Regions from separate parts of the Arthrobacter sp. NPDC058192 genome, predicted to be linked through region 2. Evidence: riboswitches for the same ligand, from Rfam matches in the RefSeq annotation. Region 2 holds a riboswitch; each other region holds the start of a gene.

Region 1 (3,266 bases), on a different contig from region 2:
GCTGGTACTGGTCGCGATGGCACTGCTGGTGGCCATCTGCGGCGCGGTGGGTCTGTTCAGCTACGCCTCCATGGATCTCTTCCTCACCCGGCAGCTCGATGACCAGCTCGGCCAGGCCTCCCACCGCTCGAGCGAGTTCGGCCGGCCCGCCGTCGGCAACCCGGGCGGCCGTCCCGACCCCCTCGAGGCCCGCGGGCAGGGCGCCGGGACGCTGAACGCACGGCTGCTCGACGGCGCGGTCAGCAGGGCCGGCTTCCTGGCCGGTGACGGCACCCGGGAGAGCCTCTCCCCCGACGACAATGCGGTCCTACTGGCACTCACCCCGAACGGTGTACCAGTGGACCGGACCCTTTCGGCGGGCGCGTACCGGCTTACGGCCGCGCGCGCACCCTATGGCGACATCATTGTCACCGGGCTCCCGCTGGCAGAAAAGCAAAACACCTTAGCCTCGCTGGTGTGGACCATGGTGGTGGTATCCGCCGGAGGGCTTGTGCTGATCGGACTCGCGGGCACGGCCCTGATCCGGCGCACCATGAAGCCGCTGGAGCAGCTCTCCGAAGTGGCCACCAAGGTCTCTCGCCTGCCGCTGGATGCCGGCGAAGTGGCGCTGGGGGTGCGCGTCCCGGCGTCGGCCGCCCATCCTGGAACGGAAGTGGGCAGCGTGGGCCACGCACTAAACCAGATGCTGGACAACGTCGCCAGCGCCCTGGAATCGCGGCAGGAGAGCGAAACGAAGGTACGGCAGTTCGTTGCTGACGCCTCGCACGAGCTCCGCACACCGCTCACGGCCATCCGCGGCTACACAGAGCTGATGCGGATGACCGAGCACTTCACGCCCGACGGCGAGAGGTCCCTGTCCCGCGTCCAAAGCCAGTCTGAGCGAATGACCACCCTCGTGGAAGACCTGCTGCTGCTGGCGCGGCTGGACGAGGGGCAGCCGCTCAAGATGGCCGATGTCGACCTCACCCAGTTGGCCATCGAGACGGTGAGCGACGAAAAGGTCATGGCGCCGGACCATGTCTGGCAGCTGGAACTCCCAGACGGGCCTGTGGCCGTTCGCGGCGACGCGGCGCAGCTCCACCAGGTCATCGCCAACCTCCTGTCCAATGCGCGCAAGCACACGGCACCGGGAACCACAGTGGTCACCGGCGTCATGCGTTCGGCCGACGGCAGTGCCGTGGTCACGGTAACGGACAACGGCGGCGGCATCGCCCCGGAGTTCGTCGGCCGGGTCTTCGCCCGCTTCGCGCGGGCCGACGCCGCACGCAGCAATCCGGCGGCCAACGCCGCACCCAGGCCCGCGGTGGCGACGGCGGGCGCCCGGTCCGGGTCCGCCGCCCGGGAAGTTTCTGCCGCTGTTTCTCGGGCTGCTTCCGGGGGCCGCGGCGGTGCCGCCGATGGCGTCCCCGGCAGTCGCGGCGCGGCTGCTGCCGTGCCGACGTCCGAAGGCACGAGCGGCCTGGGCCTCTCCATTGTCCAGTCGATCGTGGAGGCCCATGGCGGCACTGTGGAAGTCACGTCACGACCTGGCCGCACCGAGTTCGCTGTCCGGCTGCCTGCCGTGCCGCCGGTGGTGTAGCCAGCCCACCGGACCCACCATCTCCAGCTCTATCTCCCCGCCCGGAGACTCGACGCAAGCCGACACCCCGCCACTGTGACTCCTGTTACCAAATTGTGACTTCGGCGTCCGAGTGCTGTAGCGTCTTTAGCGTGCGGCCGTCACTAGTGCCGCGTATCCGGATGAACGCCAAACTCTGCCGCTTCCCGGATTCCGCTCGTACAGGCAGAGGCGGGGGACCCAGAGTTCCCGGGCATTCTGCATTCATGCGCCCTCGGGGTGAAGCCGACACGTGATTTTCCGTGCGGCCGGATGACCTCATCCGAACCCGACAGCTAACTCCGCCGGCGTATGAGAGGCGATCATGACTGAATTCCAGGTACAAACGCGCCCTGACGGCGTTTCCGATTCCCGCACCGCCAAGACGCGCCACCGCGCCGAACCGGCGAAAAAGACGACTGCCCTGTCCCGGCTGGCCGCCGGGTTGGGCATCAGCAGCCGCCGCGCCGCCGTCGCGACAGCCACCTGCGCCGTACTGCTGGCCGGCGGTGCCGCCGCTGTCCAGGCAGCCGAGACGGGCGCCCACGCGACGAACGCTGCGGGCACCGAGGCGGCCACGCTCGCCGACCCGCTGCCCAAGCTTAACTTCGAACAGGTCCTGGTCGCTGCGCCGGCGCCTGCAGCGCAGCACAACACGGCAGCACGGACCGCCGCGGCCAAGCCCGCCAAAGCGCCGGCCGCCGCTCCGGCAAAGGCGCCCGTGAAGGTGGCCGCCCCGGCTAAGGCGCCCGCAAAGGCGGCTGCCCCCGTGAAGGTGGCTGCCCCCAAAAAGGCACCAGCCCCCGCAAAGGCGCCTGTCGCCGTCAACGACCCGGCTGGAGCACAGGCTTACGCCGCCGCCAAGCTGGGCAGCTACGGCTGGGGCGCCGGTCAGATGCCGTGCCTGCAAAAGCTCTGGACCAAGGAATCGGACTGGAAGACCACTGCGACGAACGCCAGCAGCGGCGCCTACGGTGTGGTCCAGTCCCTGCCTGCCTCGAAGATGGCGAGCGCCGGTGCCGACTACATGACCAACTACCGGACCCAGATCAACTGGGGACTGGACTACGTCAAGTCGCGCTACGGCTCCCCCTGCGGGGCCTTGGACTTCCACCTGGCACACAACTGGTACTAGGCCGGCAAAACAGCCAGCCCGCGCACAGCGCGCACAGAGGCCCCGGATCCACGTGATCCGGGGCCTCCTCTGCGCGGGCGGGAGCCGGAGCGGGCCCGATTTCCACAGGCCCCGCACAGCTTCGCCCTAAAGCCTTCATATGGGCCGCCGGGAAAGTGGGACCATGACGTTCACAGACCAGGCCCCAGGAACCCTTCCCCATCCCGCGGCGACGCCGGCGGTCCCGGCGGGACCCGCTGCATCGTCCGCGCTGGCCTTGGCCGACGTGGCCGTCCCGGGCACGCTTGCCGGCCCTGCTGCGGGCGCGTTTGCCCTCCCGTTCACCACCGAAGCTGGCGGGCGCCGGTTGGCCATTGACACCCGTGCCAGCACGCCGGTGCTGGACGTCACCGTCCCCGTCTTCAATGAAGAGCGGGACCTCGAAGCCTGCCTGCGCCGGCTGCACGCCTATCTTCTTGGCTCTTTCCCGCATTCGTTCCGGATCACGGTGGCTGACAACGCCAGCACCGACGGGACGCTCAAGACCGCCGAACG
Region 2 (3,266 bases):
CCACCCAGACCGCCAGGGGCCGTCGCCGCGCGACCGGTCCCGCTCCGGAGCCGCGTCCCGTCGTCGAGCATATGGCCGAGCGCCCGCGCGACGCGCACCGCGACGAACGCCGCCGCCGCCGCGCTCCGTTCCGTCAGGTTACGGATTTCGCCGCAGCCAGCGGCGTGGGGCAGAAGGCCGGCATCGCGCTGGCCGCCACGGGCCTGGTCCTCACGGTGACGGTACCCGTGACCAGCCCCGTGATGGCCACCTCCGCGGGAACCGGCGCGGTTTCTGCTGCCGTTCAGCCGGATGTCACCGCTGCGGCCGCCGCGAAGGTCGACTTCAGCCGCACGGCTGTTGCCACCAAGGGCGACCCCGACGGCAAGCTCAAGCAGCTGCTTAGTGCGCAGTCTGTGGGCAGCATCACGCGTGCCGCCTCCGCCGGAACACTCGGCGCCCCGCTGGACCAGATGGTCACTGCCTCGCCGTTCGGTTACCGTGTGAACCCCATCACCGGCGGTCCGGGGGAGTTCCACCGGGGCCAGGATTACGCCGCGAAGTGCGGCACTGGTGTCCATGCCGCCGCCAGCGGCACCGTGACCTTCAATGGCTGGCATCCTTACGGTGGCGGAAACCGCGTGGTCATTGACCACGGCAACGGCCTGGAGACCACGTATAACCACCTGTCCTCCTCCTCGGTCAAGGTCGGCCAGAAGGTCTCGCGCGGCGACATCATCGCCATGAGCGGGACCACCGGCGCCTCGACGGGCTGCCACCTCCACTTTGAAGTCATGGTCAATGGCGACGTCGTTGACCCCCTCGGCTGGCTCTAAAGATGATGGGCCACTCTCGCATCCTTGTGACACGCCGTGATCTGAATGTGACTTTGAGGTCCGACTGCTGTAGGGTTTGAAGCACGCCAACTTTTCCGAAGTTGGCGCTCTTGAGTGGATTGCCTAGCTCTGCCACCGCTCAAGGTCCGTTCGCATTACATCGTCTGGCAGGGGCGGGGGAACCAATTTTGGCCTTCGAAAGAAGGCCTAGGGGTTAAGTCGCAAAGCTTCCCAGGAAGCGGCGCGGCCGGGTGACTCCCATCCGAATCCGACAGCTCACCTCGTAGGCATTGGGAGAGGCTACCTTCGTGTCTTCACGCCACAACGCCGCGCGCATGCGCACGGGCGGGGCTCCTATGAGCCCGCTCAAATCCACATCACGTGCCGCCCTTGCCGGCGCCCGGATTGGATCACTTTCCGCTGGCTCATTCTCTATCGAGTCCGGACAGCATGCAGTCGCCGCTTTTGGCGCGTCTTCGCAGTACACCCTTCGCTAAGTAACCCATTTCGGGGCGATCCGGCGTACCCCCAAGATGCCGGAGCGTCCTAAGCCCGCGCCCGAAAGCGCGCGGCCCAGGAACACGAAAGAGAGAACTTAATGACTACTCGTGCAACCGTTGCACGGCACCGCGCCGAGGTCACCAAGACCAACTCGCTGGCTGTTATTGCCAAGGCAGTCGGCGACAACGCCGGCGGCATGGGCCGTCAGGCCGCGGTCATCGCCGCAGCTTCCGGCTTGGTTCTGACCAGCGGAATCGCAGCCAACGCTGCTGAGACCAACGTTCAGCGCGAATCCACCTCCGCTTCCGCCCTGGAAGTCCAGTCGGCTGCTCCGGCAACGATCTCGGCTGCCTCCACCATCGCGATCTCCTACGAGAAGCCCGCCGTCACCACGTCGCCGGCTCCCGTCGTCGAGGCTGCCAAGCCCGTCGTCAAGGTCCAGGAATCGACGGCCACCCAGGCCGGCGGCGCCCAGGCCGCCGGCACCAAGCTTGGCGTCAGCGGCGCAGCTGCCCAGGCCCCCGCCGCTGCAGTCGCAAGCGGCGCCGGCGCAACCATCGCCGCCGCTGCCTACGCGCAGATCGGCGTGGCGCAGGACTGCACCGCCCTCGCCACCAACGCGCTGGCCGCAGCCGGCATCCACTACCACGGCTGGCCGGCAGGCTACCTGTCCCTCGGCCGCACCGTGAGCGCCGCCGAAGCCCGTCCGGGCGACCTGGCCTACTACCAGAACGGCGGCGTCGGCATGGCTCACATCGCTGTTTACGTCGGTAACGGCATGGCAGTCCACGGCGGCTGGAACGGCGGAACCACCGCACTGTACAGCGTGAACGTCGGCTCCGGCCCCGTCTTCATCCGCGTTGGCGGCTAGGCAAAAGCCTCCGCACCTCTAAAGACCCCCGCCTGTTGAGGCGGGGGTCTTTTGCGTTACCGGGCCATGAACGTCCCGCGCCGCCCACCGCCACGCGGAAGAAATATTCGGTGATCCGGCAGTTGAGTGTTTACTCTTGTCTTGTCGATCCATAGCCCGACCATGCAGAGGGCAGCCGGCCCTCGTGCCCCTGGCGGGTGCGGCCGTGAAGAGGTATGCGCATGCGCACTCTCGTTCTGAATGCTGGATATGAACCGCTGGCGGTGGTCACCTTCCGCCGGGCGCTCGTGCTTGTCCTGACCGGAAAGGCCAGCGTGGTGGCCGAAGGGGACGAACCCGTTGTCGGTCCCCAGGACATACTGGGCCGCCCGTCCGTGATCCTCCTGAACCGCTACGTCCGGCCGCGGTACAACACCATCACAACGGTCAGCCGCCGCGGCGTGCTCCGCCGCGACGCCCACCGCTGCGCCTACTGCGGGAAGGCCGCCCACACGATCGACCACGTCCAGCCCAAGTCCCGGGGCGGCGCGGACTCCTGGGAAAACCTCGTCGCGGCCTGCTTGCGCTGCAACAACGCCAAGGGCGACCACACGCCGGGGGAGATGGGCTGGAAACTCGGCTTTGCCCCCGGACCTCCAAAGGGCACCATGTGGCAGATCAAGGAACTCGAAAAGCCGACTCCCGCCTGGGATCCCTTCCTGCTGCCAGAATCGGCCGCCTGAACCAGACACCGCGCTAGGCTGGGCGGGTGGAGTTCGATGCCATTATTCTCGCCGGGGGCAGGTCTTCGCGCCTTGGCGGTGTCCCGAAGGCCAAGCTGACGTACGACGGCGCCACGCTGCTGGAGCGGTCGCTGGGTGCCGCGGACGCGGCCGGCCGCATCGTCGTCGTCGGTCCCGACCCGGGTGACCTTCCCGACGGGATCCTGAACTGCCGGGAAGAGCCGCCCTTCGCCGGGCCGTCCGCCGCCATCGCCGCCGGACTGAGCGCGCTGGCTGCGGACCACGCCGGAAAACCCGGCGCCGGGCGGGCTTCCGCGGCCTTGGGGTCCGCCGGTGTTCCGGCGCCCTTCACCCTGG
Region 3 (3,266 bases), on a different contig from region 2:
CGGCGTTGCCGAGAGCATCCGGCTGGTGGCAGAGCAACGGGACGTACACCTGGAATTCGCCGCCGACGCCCGGCCGCAGGCGCGGGTCGATGAAAATGCATTCCGCCGTGCTGTCCTCGCCCTGGCAGATAACGCGCTCGCTCACACCCCGCCGGGCGGCCGCGTATCCATCAGGACCGCGATCGAGCAAAAGCGCGCGGTCATCACCGTTGCGGACACGGGGACCGGAATCACCGGTGTGGACCAGGACCGGATCTTTGACCGTTTTGTGCGGACCTCCAGCAGCGGCGGGACGCAGGGACAGCGGAGCTTCGGCATTGGTTTGGCCCTGGTCCGGGAAATCGCGGTGGCTGCCGGGGGCACCGTCGCGGTGGCTGCGACCGGTCCCGGAGGAACCGTCATGAAGATGACGCTTCCGCTGGCAGCGGATGAGGGCGCAAGGAGACCGCATCGCATATGACAGAGTGACGGCACAGGAAAAAACCGGCGATCGCCTGCCCCCAAAGGCAGTCGATCGCCGGTCTTTCCGGACTAACAGGCCCGGTTTGTTCTGGCCTGGAAGTGTTCTCGCCCCGTGGGGCACTACGGCCTAGGCGCGGACGAAGGTCACGGGGCCCGTCGCGGTGAGCCAGGAGAGGGGGTGGACCATCGTCTGGTTCTTGTAGTTCATGCCGCCGCTGACCACGCGGCCGTTGCCGGCGTAGATGCCGACGTGGCCGGACTGGACCACCATGTCGCCGGGGATCGGGGTCGAGACACGGGTTCCGAGGCCAAGGAAGGCCCGCGGACCGATGTCGCCAACCGGCTTACCCGCCGCGCGAAGGGCTTTTTCCACCATGGCGGTGCAGTCCTGCGTGATGCCCACCTGGCGGTAGGCGGAAGCCAGCATGATGGCGTTGCGGCCGGCAGCGGGCGCCAGAGCGGCGGGGGCTTTGGCAGCGGGCGCTGCGGCCGGGGCCGCCTGAACGTGCACGGTTGCCTTCGGCGCCACGGGCTTCGCCGCAGGCGCTACTGCGGGAACTGCGGCAGGAACTGCGGCGGCGGGCTTGGGCTGTTGGGTGACCGGCGCGGCGACGGCAGCCACCGCGGGGCGGTCGAAGCTGATCCTAACGCTTGAATCGGCCGTGAGCGGCGCGCTGACCAGTCCCTTGACGTCCACATGGGACGCCGCGACGGCACCGCGCTGCACCGGTGCTGTGGCGGCGTTGGCCGCCATTCCGGTGGTCAGAACGAGGCCCGATGCGGCGGCGAGAACGGCGGCATGGCGCGCAAAAGTATTGATTGAAGACAAGAATGTACCTCTCCCAATGCCTGCGAGGTGAGCTGTCGGATTCGGATGGGAGGCACCCGGCCGCACTCCCGGGCCCGTCATAGCGGGCACTGTGCGGCTTCACCCCAAGACCTGCGTGATCAGCAGGTCAAAAGTGGTTTCCCCGTCTCTGCCGGTCGTCGATGCGAGTTACCCCCGGGCCGCGGCAGAGTTAGGCAATCGGCTGGGGGGCGCCCGTCTCGGAATCAACTGGGCACATATCCACGGTAACCCGAGGTCCGGCCAAATGTCACATTAAGGTAACGAAGGCCACACCCGGAGCGGACGCTGCCCATAGGGCGGCAGGGCTTCCGAACGTAGGATGATGCCATCAGCACCACCTCGAAGCGGAGGCCCAAGATGAGAAACCACTGCGTTGCCATCTGCCAGTTGAGCAACCAGCCCCAGGAGGATTTCGACGTCAACACCGAACTGCTGATCCTGGACGGGCAAGACGTGCACGTGGCTACGTGGGATGCGGAACCGCGCGACGGCGGCTTCGACGAGCACGTCCTGAACGACCGGGTGGACACGCTCGGGTTCATGGTGGTCAATGACTGGGCCTTCTTGGATGGCCGAGCGTACGCGGTGGTGGAACGCCGGTCGGCAGGCTAGGCGCGCCATGACGTTCCTGTCCCTGGCGCTGATCTCCGTCGCGGCCCTGGCCGGTCCCCTGCTGGCACTGCCGGTGCGCTGGCGGCTGCCGGTGGTGCTGGGCGAACTGCTGGCAGGAATCCTGATCGGGCGGAGCGGGCTGGGCCTCGTGGACCCGGCCGATCCGACATTCAGCCTGCTGGCCAACATCGGGTTTGCGCTGATGATGTTTGTGGCCGGAACCCATGTTCCGGTGAGGGATCCGGTGATCCGTTCCGCACTCGGCCATGGTGCCCGGCGGGCCGCGGCTGCCACAGCGGCTGCCGTGGCCGTCGGAACCGGAATCGGTCTGCTTTTCGGGACCGGACATGCTCCCCTGTACGTCGTGCTGCTGGCGTCGTCGTCGGCTGCCTTGGTCCTTCCGATCGTCGACTCCCTGCGGCTGGGCGGACCCGCCGTCGTCGCCATGATCGCGCAGGTGGCGATCGCCGACATCGCCTGCATTGTGGCGCTGCCGCTTATGGTGGACCCGCCGCACGCCGGGCGGGCGGCACTGGGCCTGCTAACAGTGACGGCGTGCTCCGTCGCGCTCTTCTTTGTGCTGCGTCGGCTGGAGAGCAGCGGCATCCGCGGGCGCTTCCACCGGCTCTCGGAAGCCCGCAAGTTCGCCCTGGAACTGCGCGTCCAGCTGGCGGTCCTTTTTGCCCTGGCCGGTGTGGCGACGTTCAGCAATGTCTCGGTGATGATGGCCGGCTTCTCCTTCGGCCTGGTCATGGCTGCCGTCGGCGAACCGCGGCGGCTGGCCCGGCAATTGTTCGCCGTCAGTGACGGCTTTCTGGGCCCGGTGTTCTTCGTCTGGCTTGGTGCCTCCCTCACACTCAAGGACCTGGCCGGGCATCCGGACATGATCGGCTTGGGCATGGCCCTGGGGGCGGGAACGCTGCTGACCCACGCGGGCTTGGCCTTCCTGGGACTCCCGCTGCCGCTCGGTGTGTTGTCGGCGGCCCAGCTCGGCGTTCCGGTGGCGGCGGCGAGCATCGGCACGCAGCTTCAGGTGCTGCTCCCCGGCGAGGCAGCGGCCCTGCTGGTGGGTGCGCTGGTCACCATTGCGGCGAGCGCTGTGGCCGGGTCGCGGGCCGCCAGGACGTTCGCACTTCCGCCGAACGTCCACGGAGGACGCGGCAATGCCGGCAGCGCCGTCGGATAAGGCGGTACCTGTCGATCGCAGGGACCGAACTTAGTTTCACCCCGCGTCGGGTGTGAACTGCAGCTCCGGTCTCGTCTTCGCCACCTCCGCCAGGACCCGGGAAAGCGCCTCCCGGACCGCTGCGGCACCGGCGGTGCCACCGACTTCGGCGTCGGC

The links. Region 2 has a riboswitch for cyclic di-AMP ahead of ACFVVK_RS10930 (NlpC/P60 family protein). Riboswitches for the same ligand answer to the same signal wherever they lie in the genome.
Region 1: another riboswitch for cyclic di-AMP. It lies ahead of ACFVVK_RS10090 (hypothetical protein); the one in region 2 lies ahead of ACFVVK_RS10930 (NlpC/P60 family protein).
Region 3: another riboswitch for cyclic di-AMP. It lies ahead of ACFVVK_RS13755 (hypothetical protein); the one in region 2 lies ahead of ACFVVK_RS10930 (NlpC/P60 family protein).

The regions. Positions count from the first base shown of each region.
Region 1 covers NZ_JBHVVJ010000008.1:105,510-108,775, reverse strand. Annotated here, with positions in the region: gene ACFVVK_RS10095 (ATP-binding protein) at 1-1,579, shown strand, start outside; cyclic di-AMP (ydaO/yuaA leader) riboswitch at 1,736-1,923, shown strand; gene ACFVVK_RS10090 (hypothetical protein) at 1,923-2,732, shown strand; gene ACFVVK_RS10085 (glycosyltransferase) at 2,896-3,266, shown strand, end outside.
Region 2 covers NZ_JBHVVJ010000009.1:105,252-108,517, reverse strand. Annotated here, with positions in the region: gene ACFVVK_RS10935 (M23 family metallopeptidase) at 1-815, shown strand, start outside; cyclic di-AMP (ydaO/yuaA leader) riboswitch at 936-1,119, shown strand; gene ACFVVK_RS10930 (NlpC/P60 family protein) at 1,414-2,187, shown strand; gene ACFVVK_RS10925 (HNH endonuclease) at 2,409-2,909, shown strand; gene ACFVVK_RS10920 (NTP transferase domain-containing protein) at 2,936-3,266, shown strand, end outside.
Region 3 covers NZ_JBHVVJ010000013.1:16,877-20,142, reverse strand. Annotated here, with positions in the region: gene ACFVVK_RS13760 (sensor histidine kinase) at 1-460, shown strand, start outside; gene ACFVVK_RS13755 (hypothetical protein) at 590-1,291, opposite strand; cyclic di-AMP (ydaO/yuaA leader) riboswitch at 1,295-1,495, opposite strand; gene ACFVVK_RS13750 (hypothetical protein) at 1,670-1,924, shown strand; gene ACFVVK_RS13745 (cation:proton antiporter) at 1,932-3,110, shown strand; gene ACFVVK_RS13740 (DNA alkylation repair protein) at 3,147-3,266, opposite strand, start outside.